DNA from 2 places in the Nocardioides sp. WS12 genome. Region 2 is predicted to be linked to the other one. Evidence: riboswitches for the same ligand, from Rfam matches in the RefSeq annotation. Region 2 holds a riboswitch; the other holds the start of a gene.
The links. A riboswitch is a leader RNA that binds a small molecule or an ion and turns the genes downstream of it on or off. The one in region 2 is predicted to bind thiamine pyrophosphate.
Positions count from the first base shown of each region.

Region 1 (7,178 bases), 1.5 Mb from region 2:
CCGCGGCGGTGCGTCGGGGTGTCGGCGAGGTCGCCGCCATCCCACGAGATCGACCCTTCGGCGAGGGGCTCGAGTCCGGCGACTGCCCGCAACAGGGTCGACTTGCCGCAACCCGACGGGCCGAGGACGGCGAGCACGTCGCCGTCCTTGACGGAGAGGTCGACGGCATCGACGGCACGGGTGCCGTCGAAGGTGACGGTCACGCCCTTGAGGTCCAGCATCACCAGGCTCCTGTTCCCGGCACACGCAGCCGCTCGACGACAAGGATGACAGCGGCGGTCACCGCAGCCAGGACGACCGAAGCCGCCATCGCGGTGCCGTAGTTGAGGGCACCGGGATGGCTCAGCAACCGGTAGATCGCGACGGGCAGTGTGGGCTCGGCAGGCCGCACGATGAAGGACGTCGCGCCGAACTCGCCCAGCGACACGGCGAACGCGAAGCCGGCGGCTGCGAGCAACGGCCGCCACACGACGGCCACGTCGACGGTGCGGATCGCCCGCAACGGTGAGGCCCCGAGCGAGGCAGCAGCTTGCCGCTGCCGGTCGTCGATGCCCGCCAGGACAGGAACGAGGGTCCGCACCACCAGGGGCAGAGCCACCAGGGCCTGGGCGATCGGCACCAGGAGCGGGCTGCTGCGCAGGTCCAGTGGCGGCTCGTCGAGTGCGATCAGGAATCCGAAGCCCAGGGTCACCGCGGAGACGCCGAGCGGCAGCATGAAGAAGCCGTCGAGCACGGTGCGCATCCGGCGACCGGTGCGCGTCCGGGTCCGCCGGGTCACCACGAACGCGACGATCAGGCCCAACGACAGGGACATCCAGGTCGCGTCGACCGCGATCCGCAGCGACGCGGCCAGCGCGTCGGTCACCGACACCTGGAGCAGTCCGTCACCCGACCCCTCGAGTGCGCGGTAGAAGTCGAGGGTCCAGGCACCGTCGCTCCGGAAGGACGCGACGACCAGCGTCAGGATCGGCAGCGACACGGCCAACAAGGTCAACGCGGTGACCACCACTGCTGGAATGTCACGAGCTTGCGGTCGTGCTGGGGCAGCCACGGATCGTCGTACCGTCGGGTCGGGGACGGCGCGCAGGCGTCCGACCACGACCAGGAGGACGACGACCGCGATCATCTGCACCAGCGACAGGGCTGCGGCCGCGGGCAGGTCGAGCAGGTCCGCGGTGAGCAGGTAGATCTCGGTCTCGACCGACGAGTACTTCACGCCGCCGAGCACCAGCACGACACCGAACGCGGTGGCGCAGAACAGGAAGACCACGCTGGCCGCGGAGACGATCGCCGGTCGGAGCGCGGGGAAGGTCACGGTGCGGAACACCTGCCACGGCGAGGCGCCCAGCGCCGCGGCGGCCTCCCCCGGTCGGCGGTCGAGGCCCTCCCACGCCACGCCCACGGTGCGGATGACGACCGCGACGTTGAAGAACACCAGGCCGATCAGGATCGCCACCGGGCTGCCGTCGAGACCCAGGAAGCCGAGCGGCCCGGACGACGAGATCAGCTCACGAACCGCGAGGCCGACGACCACCGTGGGCAGCACGAACGGCACCAACAGCGCCGCCCTCACCAGCGCGCGGCCCCGGAACCGCAACCGGTGCAGGACATACGCGGCCGGGACTCCCAGCAAGACAGCGATGGCGGTCGCGACCGTGCTCGTCCAGACGGTGAACCACAGCACCCGCCCCGTCCGGGGTCGCTGGAGTACGTCGACCACGGCTCCCGGATCGAAGCGGCCCTCGGGCCACAGGCCACGCCCGAGCATCGCGCCGACCGGCAGCACGAAGAACACCGCGAAAACGACCACCGGGACGGCAGCAAGCAGCGCGAACGCTGCCTTGCGGCCTGTCCCGGCGGAGGAGGTCATCGGGAGATGATCTCGTTCCACTCCTCCAGCCACGCCTGGCGCTCGCTGGCGATCTCGGCCGGAGCGACCTGGTCCGTGCCCTCGGGGCGCTTCGCGAAGGTGGCCCACTCGGCCGGCAGTTCGATGCCGTCGGCGACCGGGAAGACGTACATCGAGGGAGCCAGTGCGGCCTGCACCTCGGGGCTCAGCAGCCAGTCGATGACGGCCTCGGCACCAGCCACGTTGGTCTCGTCGTCCTCGTCACCCTTGAGGATGCCGGCGTACTCGACCTGCTCGAAGCAGTTGTCGAGCAGCGCGCTCGTCGTCGACTTCGTGCCGGCCTTGTTGAGCGTGAAGGCGGGCGAGGAGTCGTAGGACACGACGATCGGGCGGTCGCCACCGGAGAAGGTGAAGTCGGTGAAGTACGCGTCCGACCAGCCCTTGACGACCTTCGCGCCATTGGCGACCAGGTCCTCCCAGTAGCTGGGCCACTCGTCGCCGTACTCCTCGATCGTGGCGAGCAGGAAGGCCAGGCCAGGCGAACTGGTGCTGGCGCCCGGGATCACGAACAGGTCCTTGTAGGCCGGCTCGGTCAGGTCCGCGAGGCTGGTCGGGGCAGCGATGCCGTTCTTCCTGAACCACGCGTTGTCGACGTTGACACACACGTTGCCGTTGTCGATCGGGGTCAGCGCGTCATCGTCGTCGCCCTCGAGTTCGAACTTCTCGGCACCCGCGGGCAGCGTCGGCGCGTACGACGCGAAGACGCCCTCGTCGATGGCGCGCGTGGCGAACGAGTTGTCGACACCGAACACGACGTCGCCGACCGGGTCGTCCTTGGTGAGGACCAACTGGTTGGTGAGCGCACCGGCATCCTCGAGCTTGCTGATCTCGAGGGTGTAGCCGGACTCCTTCTCGAACGCCGCGACCATCTCGTCGGGCAGGGCGAAGGACTCGTGGGCAACGAGGGTGACGCTCTTGTCGGTGGCTCCGGTCTCGCCGTCGTTCTCACTGCTGATGAGCGAGCAGCCGGAGGCGACCAGCGCCACCGCTGCGACACCGATGACCCGAGTGACGTGAATGCGCGCACGCATGATGAAGATGACTCCCTTCGCCGGTCTTAACCGGAGCAGGTTCGGAGGGTCTGCGGCGGATCCGCACTCTCAGCACCGATTCGGTGCTCCCCTGTCGTACCCACAGAAGGTAACCGATCGGACGATCCGGACCGGTGCCGGTCCGCCCTAGGGTGGCGCGGTGACAACGGTGATCGCGCGCGGCAAGGCCTCGGCAGTCCGCACCCACCCGATCGCTGTCCTCTACACCGTCACTGCCTTCACCGGCGCCGCGCTCTTGTTCCTCGTCGAGCCGATGGCGGCCCGCATGCTGCTGCCGTCGTACGGCGGCGCGGCCAGCGTGTGGGCGACGTGCACCTTGTTCTTCCAGGTCGTGCTGCTGCTCGGCTACGTGTTCGTCCATCTGACCTCGCGCCTGGGCCCGCGCGGGCAGCCGCTCACGCTCGCCCCGTTTCTGCTGCTTCCCCTGCTCGTCCTGCCGCTCGCGCTGCCGTCCGACGCGACCCCGGAGTCGTCGCCGGTCTTCTGGCTGCTCCGCACGTTGCTGGTGATGATCGGCCTGCCGTTCGCCGTACTCACGACGACGGGGCCGGTCCTGCAACGGTGGTACTCCTGGCTGGACGTTCCCCGCGCCGACGACCCCTACTTCCTCTACGCCGCGAGCAACGTGGGCAGCTTCGTCGGCCTGCTGGCCTACCCGTTCGTGGTCGAGCCTCACTTGTCCCTCGGCACGCAGCGCTCGGCATGGTCGTGGGCGTTCGTGGGCTTCCTCGCCCTGGTGGCCGCCTGCGGCCTGGTCGCCTTCCGGGGACATCGACGTGCTGCTGCGCCTGCCCAGCACTCTCAGCGGCCCGCCGTACGCCGGATGCTGATCTGGCTGGCGCTCGCGTTCCTGCCGTCCTCACTGATGCTCGGCGTGACCACGCACCTGACGACGGACGTCGCGCCGGTGCCGCTGCTGTGGGTGGTGCCCCTGGCGATCTACCTCGCCACCTTCGTGATCGCCTTCGCGGGAACCGGGCGCAAACGACCGGGCACCGCGGCAGCCGTCGCCATCGTTCTGGTGATCGTGACCCGGGCCCTGACCCTCGTCGAGCGCACCCTGCCGCTCCCGGTGACCGTCCTGGTCCACCTCGCCCTGCTCGCGGTGGTCGCGTACGTGGCGCACGCGCTGCTCGCCGCGGACCGGCCCGCGGCCGACCACCTGACCCTGTTCTTCGTCGTGGTGTCGATCGGCGGTGCGCTCGGCGGCCTGTTCAACGGACTGCTCGCGCCCCTGCTCTTCGACCGGGTCATCGAGTACACACTCGTGCTGGCCGGCGTGCCCCTGTTGTGGCTCGCGCTGGGAGCCACGCGCTGGATTGCCCTCGGCATGACCACCGTGCTCGCCATCGGCGCGTTCATCTCCCTGCCCCGCGGAGAGGTGCTGGCCAGGTCTCGCACCTTCTACGGCTCCTACCTCGTCGTCCAGCACGACGATCGGGTCGAGCTCGCCCACGGAACGACCGTGCACGGCTTCCAGTCCCGCAAGCCCGACGAGCGCTCGGAGCCGACCAGCTACTACGCCCGCAACGGCCCGCTCGGCGACGTGTTCGACACGGTCGGCAAGGACCTCGTCGACATCACGGCCGTCGGCCTCGGGACAGGCACCATCGCCGCCTACGGCCTTCCGGGGCAAACAATCCGGTTCATCGAGATCGACCCCGAAGTCGTGCGGATCGCGAGCGACCAGCGCTACTTCACGTTCCTGGCCGACTCAGCTGCAACCGTGGAGACCACGGCCGGCGACGGACGGCGGCGCGTCGCCGAGCTCGCCCCCTCCACGACCGACCTGCTGGTCCTCGACGCCTTCAGCTCGGACGCCATCCCGGTGCACCTGCTGACCGCCGAGGCCTTCGCCGAGTACGCGACCCGCATCCGCAACGGCGGCTCCATCGTCGTCCACATCAGCAACCTGTACTTCGACCTCGCACCGGTGGTCGCGGGCGCCGCGCAGCGGCTGGGCTGGCACGCAGCCGTCGGCGAGGGCGGCAGCAAGCCCCTCGGCGTCCGATCGGGCTGGATCGCACTGAGCCCCGAAGGCGGTCTGGCGGACACCCTCGTCGCGGAGTCGAACTGGGCGCCGCTGACCGGCACGGCCGACCAGGCTTGGACCGACGACCACGCATCGCTCCTCGAAGTACTGCGCTGACCGTCAGGTCGCGAGGTACAGGACCCCGTCGGCGTGATCGGCCTCCGTGGCCTGGCCGCGCGCGACAAGCAGGTCGAGGTGGGCCTTGGTCTCCATCGCCGCCATGCCCTGGCTGAAGATGTCGAGAGTGTCGAAGGCGTGCTCGTGCCGAGTCCAGCCGAGGTCGCGCGCCACGACGATCGACGACACCTCGCCGCGGGCTCGCAGCGAGGCCAGGCACTGGTCCAGGCGAGTTTCGTGGAAGGCCAGCAGTTCATCCACCCGGTCGTACGACGACGGGGCGACCGGACCGTGCGCGGGAAGGATGCGCAGGTCGGGCAGGCCACGCACCTTGGCCAGCGAGGCCATGAACTGCCCCAGCGGTTGGTCGGCCGGCGGCACGGTGAAGCCGATCGACGGGGTGATCGTGGGCAACACGTGGTCGCCCGCGAACAGGACGCCCTCGACCTGGTCGGCGTAGACGTAGTGGCCCGGCGTGTGACCGGGGGTGTGGACGGCGTCGATCGTGCGCTGACCGATCGCAAAGGACCGGTCGCCCTCCAGCCAGACATCGGGGAACTGCCAGTCGGCTGCGTTCGGCAGTTCGCCGTCGTGGCCGGCCTCCCACTCCTGGGCGATCTCTTCGGCGCCGGCAGTCCGCAGGACCGCGAGGAACGGGCTCTCCCCCATCTCCGCCCGGGCCGCCCGTTGCAGCAGCTCGAGCGCCGGCTTCTCATCGATGCCGAGCGACACCTCCGCGCCGAACTCCTGACCGAGCACGTTGGCCATCGTGAAGTGGTCGCGGTGCACGTGGGTGACCAGGAACCGGCGGATGTCACCGAAACCCGAGCCGATCGACCGGAGGCTCTTGTCGAGCAACTCGCGCGCCACCGGGATCGACCAGCCGCCGTCGATCAGGGTGAGTCCATCGTCTCCCTCGACGACGTACACGTTGATCGCCTTGAGGGCGTCCATCGGCAACGGCAACGGAATCCGGTAGATGCCGTCGGCGACCTGCCAGGCACCCTCGTTCGCCCAGTGCTCGCCGGAGTCCGGTGAAATGGCGTGGCCGGTGGCGATCCCTCCCGTGGTCATGAGGTCACCTTAGGAAGGGGTCGTTGAAGTCGCTCCACTGGGGACCAGATCGGGCAGGTTGAGGTCGAGGTTCGGCTCCTGGATGCCGCCGTCGACCTCGAGCAGTTTTCCGGTCACGAACTGGCCGGCGCGGGAGGACAGGTAGAGCACTGCCGCCGCGATGTCCTCGGCCTCGCCGATGCGACCGAGCGGCGTGGCCTCCTCCATCTGCTGCTTCATCTCGGGCACGCCCGCGACGAACTCCAGGGCACTGGTCATCACCGAACCGACATAGACCCCGTTGACGCGGATGTTCGGGGAGAGGTCGGTTGCCGCGAGCCGCGTCCAGTGCGCGAGCGCGGCCTTCGCGACGCCGTACGCGAGGTAACCGCGGGCCGCCGTACGACCCATCATCGAGCTGATCGAGGTGATCGACTTCTGGCGTCCCTCGCCGGCCGAGGCCAGCATCAGCGGGACCGCGGCGCGGCTCAGCGCATGCGCGGTGGCGACGTTGAAGTGGAAGGACTCCTCCAGGTACGCCACATCCGTGTCGAGGAAGGCGTTCGGGATCGTGCCGCCGACGTTGTTGACGACGATGTCGAGACGGCCGAAGGCGTCGTACGCCGCTTGGGCGAGCCCGGCCACCTCATCGGTGTGCGCAAGGTTCGCTGGTACGACGACCGCGCGGCGCCCGACGGCCTCGATCCGGGCCGCGACCTCCTTGAGCTGGGAGTCGGTGCGCGAGGAGATGAGGACGTCGGCGCCGGCCTCCGCCAGCGCGATTGCGGTGGCGGCGCCGATGCCCCGGCCGGCACCGGTGACGACGGCGACGTGGTCGGTGATCGTGAAGCGGTCCAGGATGGATTTCGAGGCTCCCTCCGGTCGCACCTCAATCACCGACCTTGACGAGTCCGCGGCCGGTGACGAGCGGCAGGTCCAGCGCGGTCAGCAGTCCGGGCCGGGCGGCAACGACAGCCGGCACCGCGTTGATCAGGCGCTGGGCGGTGATGATCAT
Region 1 is NZ_CP053928.1:1,001,162-1,008,339, reverse strand. It holds gene HRC28_RS04635 (ABC transporter ATP-binding protein) at 1-221, opposite strand, end outside; gene HRC28_RS04630 (ABC transporter permease subunit) at 221-1,870, opposite strand; gene HRC28_RS04625 (thiamine ABC transporter substrate-binding protein) at 1,867-2,940, opposite strand; TPP riboswitch at 2,936-3,043, opposite strand; gene HRC28_RS04620 (hypothetical protein) at 3,101-5,110, shown strand; gene HRC28_RS04615 (MBL fold metallo-hydrolase) at 5,114-6,184, opposite strand; gene HRC28_RS04610 (SDR family oxidoreductase) at 6,194-7,051, opposite strand; gene HRC28_RS04605 (diacylglycerol kinase) at 7,053-7,178, opposite strand, start outside.
Region 1: another riboswitch for thiamine pyrophosphate. It lies ahead of HRC28_RS04625 (thiamine ABC transporter substrate-binding protein); the one in region 2 lies ahead of thiE (thiamine phosphate synthase).

Region 2 (7,178 bases):
AGCGAGCGGATCTTCTCGTCGAGGAACTCCAGCATCCGCTTCGGGTTCAGGACCGCCTTCGTCTCCTGGAACAGGAAGGACTTGTTGGCCGAGCCGCCGCCCTTGGCCATGAAGAGGAACTTGTACTCCGGGCCCTTCTCGCCCTGGACCGTGGAGTAGAGCTCGATCTGGGCCGGCAGGTTGGTGCCGGTGTTCTTCTCGTCGTACGTCGTCAGGGGGGCGAGCTGGCTGTAGCGCAGGTTCAGCTTCGTGTAGGCGTCGTACACACCACGGCTGATCGCCTCGCCGTCGTCGGCGCCGGTGAGGACACCTTCGGACTTCTTGCCCATCACGATCGCGGTACCGGTGTCCTGGCACATCGGCAGCACGCCGCCGGCGGAGATGTTGACGTTCTTGAGCAGGTCGAGCGCCACGAAGCGGTCGTTCCCGGACGCCTCGGGGTCGTCGATGATCTTGCGGAGCTGCTTGAGGTGCGCCGGCCGCAGGTAGTGGCTGATGTCGTGCATCGCCTCGGAGGTGAGCCGCTGGATGGCGGCTGGATCGACCTGGAGGAAGGTGCGGCCGTCAGGCCCCTCGACGGTTGAAACACCTTCGGTCGTGATCAACCGGTAGGGGGTGTCGTCCTTGCCGGTCGGGAGGAGGTCGGAATACCGGAACTCTGCGTCAGCCACGACTACCGAGGATATCGCTGATCCGGAATGACGAAGGGGCTGGGTCGCATAGCGACCCAGCCCCTCAGTTGTCTGCTTCGATCAGGGCGCCGTGAGCTGCGGCGAGATCGCCGTGCTGGCCACGCCGAGCTCGATCACGGCACCGACCGGAAGACCGGCCTGAGCAGTGCTGAGCGTGATGCGCACACCGTCGATGCGGTTGAAGTACGCACCGCCCGGGTGCTTGCGCTGCAGGTTGATCGCGACCTCGCCGAGGCCCGCCACGTTGATGACGGTGTTCGGGGAGACGTTGATCGGGATCTGCTTGCCGGCAATGACCAGGTTGACGAGTTCCATCTTCATGGAGCTGGTCCAGACGCCGTCCTGGAGCTTGCCGGTCGCCGTCACCTTGATGGCGTTCGCCTTGATCAGACCACCGAGCAGGTTGAGCCCGGCCGTCTGGTTGGTGTTGGTGACCTCAGCGTTGCCGAAGGCGTCCTTGGTGGACGTCGTCGTCGAACTCACCACACCGGTGGTGAGCAGGCCGGGGATCTTCACGCTGAGCGTCGAGTTCGTCAGCGTCTTGCCGTTGCTGGAGCCGAACGGGGTGCCGACGCGAGCGGTCGGGTCACTGATGACCTGGATCTGGTCGCTGACGTTGGCCTCGACGCGGGTGCCGTAGGCCGTGCCGGACAGACCAGCGCCCGAGGACGGGTCGACCTCGGAGAGGTACTGGTTGACCGGGTTGACCAGGATCGTGACGCCGGCCGGGTAGCCGCCGGTCGGCTGCAGCAGCGTGACGCCGAGCGCCCAGCCGATGGTGCCGGCGGTGCGGTCGACCTTGCCGTGGATCGACATGTTGAGGCTGATGCTGGCGACGCCGGGGATGGTGACGCCGTAGTTCTTCGGGATGTTCAGCGGCAGGTTGACGCCGACGATCTTGATGCCCGCGAACTGGGTGTTGGCCGTGTGCGAGGCGGTGCCGTCCGCGCGACCGACCGTGGAGATCGTCGTCGTGAGGGCGTCGACCCGGATCAGGCCACCGAGCAGGTCGACCTTGGCCGTGCGTGCCCAGCCGTTGAGCGTCGTGGTCTTCGCGACCGTGTTGACGTTCGCGCTGGTGCTGGTTTCGATGGCGCCGACCGAGAGCAGGCCAGCGACGTTCGCAGCAGCAGTGCTGTTCTTGGAGGAGGACGACTTCGCGCCTCCGGTGACCGAGGACTGGGCCGTGAGGTCAGAGTTGACCAAGCTGTCCTGGACCTTGACGTACGTTCCGCCTGTGCTGGCTGCGTAACTCCAGACCACATTTTCAGCGGCTTGCGCCGTCGTAGGCGTGAGCGTCAAGCCCGCGCCCATGAGGGCGAAGGTGACTACAGAGACAATCTTCCGCGTGTTCACGGGACCCCATTCCCATTGATGACAAGTATTGAGTTGCAAGCTTTGGAGGTAACTCTCCGCCTGTTCGGGAGGAAATCCGAGTACTTTCCGCAGATTTAACGAAGGTTAGCCATAGAAGGTCACGGTTGGTAACCGGGGTTCTCATCGCGGACGGCACAGCGGGCGGCACAGCGGCGGCATAGATGGACGGGGCCGGCTGTTCCACCACCGTGAAGGTGTACGACGTCGTGGTGATCGGAGCAGGCCAGGCCGGCCTGTCGGCGTCGTACCACCTGGCTCGCCTGGGCCTCGACCACGTCGTGCTGGACGCCAACGCGCAGCCCGGCGGAGCGTGGCAGCACCGGTGGGACTCGCTGAGCATGCAGGACGTCCACGGCGTCGCCGACCTGCCTGACGCTGCAGCGCCCGGCGGCTCGAGCGATCGGGCGAATGCGGTCCTGCCCGACTGGTTCGCGCGCTACGAGGCGGAGCGCGGGCTGCCGGTCGTCCGTCCGGTCCGGGTGGACCGGGTGACATCCGAAGGCGACTTGCTCGGCGTGCACGCGGGAGCGCGGACCTGGTGGACCCGCACCCTGATCAACGCGACGGGCACGTGGACCCAACCGTTCCTGCCGTACTACCCCGGTGCGGAGTCGTTCCGCGGCGAGCAACTGCACACCGTCGACTACCCCGGCCCCGAGCACTTCGACGGCAAGCGGGTGCTGGTCGTGGGCGGTGGCGCGTCGGCGGTGCAGTTCATCGGCGAACTCGCACCGCGGACCGACGTGCTCTGGGCGACCCGGCGTCCGCCCGTGTGGCGCTCGGACTGGGACGAGCGTTCTGGTCGCGATGCGATCGAGCTGGTCCAGAAGCGCGTGCGGGCCGGCCTGCCGCCGGCCAGCGTCGTGAGCGTGACCGGGCTCGGCCTGCGCCCACAGGAGCAGGAGGCCGCGCGGCTGGGCGCCTACGAACGGCGCCGCCCGATGTTTGCCCGGATCGAGCCCGACGGCGTGCGCTGGGCCGACGGCACCTTCGAACCCGTGGACGTGATCTTGTGGGCCACCGGCTTCCGACCGGCCGTCGCGCACCTCGCGCCGCTGCACCTGCGCAGCGAGCTCGGCGGGATCGCGCTGCTGCAGACCGGCGCCGATGTCCAGACGGCCACCACGGTCGAGCGCGACCCCCGCGTGCACCTGGTGGGCTACGGGCCCTCGGCCAGCACCATCGGGGGCAACCGCGCCGGGCGTGCGGCCGCCGTCGCCGTACGCCGCCATCTGGCGGAACTCGACGGTCGGCTATCGTCTGCGACATCCATCCCACGGGAGTCCGCAGCAGCGGGCTGAGAGGGAGCTGAAGCTGCTCCGACCGTCGAACCTGATCCGGCTCATACCGGCGAAGGAAGAGAAGGAGCAGCCCATGCGCTTTTCAACGGTCCCGAGGATCACCTGCCTCGTCTCCGAACACGACGACCTCTCGGTCCTGACCCGCCTGGCCGAGCTCGGCGTCGACGGATTCCAGGTCCGGTCGAAGGCGTACGACGCCCGCCGGCTGATCGAGCTGACCCGGACCGTCATCGCGGCCGTCCGCCCGGTCGGAGCGACCGTCATCGTGAACGACCGCGTCGACGTGGCCATCGCGGCGGGCGCCGACGGTGCGCACCTCGGGTCCGGTGACCTGCCGGTCGCGGTCGCCCGCTCCCTCGCTCCCGGCCTGCTCCTGGGTGCGACCTGCCGGTCCCTCGCCGATGTCGAGACCGCAGCAGCGGAAGGTGCCGACTACGCCGGCGTCGGCCCGGTGTTCGCCACGACGAGCAAGGCCGGGTTGCCCGAACCGCTCGGGACGACGGGCCTGCGGAGCGTCGTGGGTCGGTTGCCGGTGATCGCGATCGGGGGGATCACCGCGTCCGGTGCTGCCGACGTGTTCGCAGCTGGCGCGGCCGGCGTCGCCGTGATCGGCGGCATCTGGCACCCACCCGATCCCGTCGTGGCAGCAGAGGAGCTCCTCGCGGCCATCGGGTGAACGGCATGCGCGTCACCGTCCTGGGCGCCGGCATCATCGGCCTGACCGTCGCCGACGAACTGATCCGCCGCGGGCACACGGTGACGGTTGTCGATCCGCACCCGGCCAGCGGGGCGTCGTACGCAGCCGCGGGGATGTTGAGCCCGGCAGCCGAGGTCTGGCACGGGGAGGAGGAGATCCTCCGGCTGGGTACGGCGTCCCTGGCGCTGTGGCCTGCCCTGGCCGGCCGACTCGGCGTGGAACTGCGGGCCGACCCCACCCTTCTTGTCGGGTACGACGCCGGGGACCTCCAGCAGGTCGAACGGCAGGTGTCGCTGGTCGGTGGCCTGGGTGGCGGGGCGACGCTGCTGGACCGTGTGGCGGTGCGGGCGTGCGAGCCGGTGTTGGCGCGGGTCGCGGGTGCGGCCCTGCTTGCGGGGGAGATGAGTGTCGATCCGCGGGCGGTCTGCGGGGCGCTGCTCTCCCGCATCCCTGTGGTGTCCCGCGATCCCGGGGGCGCGGACGTCACGGTCGTCGCCACGGGTGCCCGTCTTCCGAAACCGTGGACCGGACTGGTCCGTGGCGTGCGCGGCGAGATCCTCCGCGTCCGTGCCGACGACCCGCCGACGCACACCGTGCGCGGCTGGGTTGGCGGTGAGCCGATCTACCTGGTGCCGCGCGGCAACGGTGAGGTCGTGGTCGGCGCCACCTCCGAGGAGCACTCGGTACCTCCCGTGGTGACCGCCGGTGGCGTCCACCGGTTGCTCACCGCTGCGCGCGCCCTGTGGCCCGGGCTGGATCGCGCCGAGCTCATCGAGTCGACGGCTCGTGACCGGCCCACCACCGCGGATGGGCGCCCCCTCATCGGTGCCAGTGGCGTCGACGGGGTCCTTCTCGCTGCGGGCCACTTCCGGCACGGCGTGCTCCTGGCTCCCCTCACGGCCCGCCTCGTGGCCGACCACCTCGACGGCGCCCCGGTCGACCCCTCGGTCGATCCGCGGCGGTTCACCACGGGATGCACCCTGCAAGGAAAGGAACGGCATGACCATCACGCACAACGGTGAGGCAACGACCCTGGAGGACCGCGCGACCGTGGCGGACCTGCTCACGATCCGCTTCGACGATCCGCGCCCCCACGGCATTGCCGTCGCCGTCAACGAAGAAGTGGTGCCGCGCGGGGACTGGGCCGGCTGGGTGCTCGTCGAGGGTGACGTGGTCGACGTCGTGGCGGCGGTGCAGGGCGGATGACCACCCCAGCCAGCGATGACCTGGTCATCGCCGGAGAAGCCCTGTCCTCGCGGCTCTTCCTGGGCACCGGGGGGCTTCCGCAGGTCGCTCTCGTTGCTCCGATCCTGGCGGCCGCCCAACCCGCCCTGGTCACGGTGTCGATCCGGCGCACCTCGTCGGTCGCCGACGGCGGCCTGCTCGCGGCAGTGCGGGACGCGGGCGTTCGCCTGCTGCCCAACACTGCCGGATGCCTCTCGGCGCGGGAAGCGGTGATCACCGCGGAACTCGCGCGCGAAGCGCTCGAGACGAGCTGGGTCAAGCTCGAGGTGATCGGCGACGAGCGATCGCTGCTCCCCGATGTCGTCGAACTCCTCGACGCTGCTGCCGAACTGGTCCGTCGCGGATTCACCGTCCTGCCGTACTGCACCGACGACCCCGTCATCGCCCGCCGACTCGTCGATGCCGGCTGTGCTGCGGTGATGCCGCTCGGATCGCCGATCGGCTCGGGCCTCGGCGTGCTCAATCCGCACGCCATCGAGGCCGTCCGCGCGGCCGTCGACGTGCCCGTGGTGCTCGACGCCGGAGTCGGTACCGCCAGTGACGCCGCGCTCGCGATGGAGCTCGGCTGCGACGCAGTCCTGGCGGCCACGGCTGTCACCCGCGCCGACGACCCGATCGCCATGGCCCGCGCCCTGCGCCTCGGCGTGGACGCTGGTCGGCTCGCCCGACAGGCCGGACGGATCCCGCGGCAGGCGACGGCCCGCGCGTCCAGCCCGATGGCAGGGCGGATCGGATGACCGCCCGACTGCTCCTGCTGACCGACCGGACCCTCGTTCCGCCCGGACGCACGCTCGACGACGTCCTCCGCGAAGCCGCCGCGGCAGGGCTCACCCGCGTCGTCCTCCGCGAGACCGACCTCCCCGACGACGAACGCCAGGAGATCGCGGACACCGCCCGCAGTGCCGCTCTCGAGGTGATCGCCGCCCACCGGCCACTCCTGCGGACGGTGGGACTCCACCTGCCGGCGAGCGCCTCCCGACCCGGCCAGGCGCTGCGCTGGGGTCGTTCGTGCCACAGCCGGACCGACGTCGCCCGTGCGGCGAGCGATGGCGCCTGGTGGGCCACCTTGTCGCCGTACACATGGACGGAGAGCAAGCCCGGCTATGGTCCGCCGTTGTCCGACGGCGCGTTCACGGGCCACTCCGTCCCGATCTATGCGCTCGGCGGCGTGACGCCGGACAACGCCGAGCAAGCCCGCAAGGCCGGTGCGTACGGCGTCGCGGTGATGGGCGCCGTGATGCGGGCCGACGATCCGGCAGCCGTCGTGGCCGATCTGCTGCGAGCGGTGGCGCCATGAACCCACCCGTCGTCCTCACCATCGCCGGGACCGACTCCGGCGGGGCCGCCGGCATCGCGGCGGACCTGACCACCTTCGCGGCGCTCGGTGTGCACGGCGCCTGCGTGGTCGCCGCCGTCACCGCCCAGGACACGACCGGGGTCCGCGCGATCCACCCGGTGCCGCTCGACGTCGTGGCCGCCCAACTCGATGCGGTGCTCGAGGACCTCGACCCGGTCGCGGTGAAGACCGGAATGCTCGGCACCCCCGAGGTGGTCCGGCTCGTCGCGGAGCGCTGCGCCGGACGGATCCTGGTCGTCGACCCGGTGCTGGTCGCGACCTCGGGCGCAGTCCTCGCCGACGACTCCGTCGTGCAGGCCTACCGCCAGCACCTGCTTCCGGTCGCGACGGTGATCACCCCCAACGAGGAAGAGTTCCTTGCTCTCGGAGAGCCCGACCACGCCGGCGTGATCGTGACGCGTGGTGGCGACATCGACACCACCAACGACCACGGCACCGGATGCACCCACAGCAGCGCCCTCGCCGCCCATCTTGCACACGGCGCCACCATCCCGATCGCGGCCGAGCGT
Region 2 is NZ_CP053928.1:4,684,684-4,691,861, reverse strand. It holds gene HRC28_RS22635 (fumarate hydratase) at 1-671, opposite strand, end outside; gene HRC28_RS22630 (choice-of-anchor P family protein) at 753-2,006, opposite strand; gene HRC28_RS22625 (FAD-dependent oxidoreductase) at 2,231-3,370, shown strand; TPP riboswitch at 3,336-3,445, shown strand; gene thiE (thiamine phosphate synthase) at 3,444-4,046, shown strand; gene HRC28_RS22615 (FAD-dependent oxidoreductase) at 4,052-5,089, shown strand; gene thiS (sulfur carrier protein ThiS) at 5,067-5,273, shown strand; gene HRC28_RS22605 (thiazole synthase) at 5,270-6,049, shown strand; gene HRC28_RS22600 (thiamine phosphate synthase) at 6,046-6,609, shown strand; gene HRC28_RS22595 (bifunctional hydroxymethylpyrimidine kinase/phosphomethylpyrimidine kinase) at 6,606-7,178, shown strand, end outside.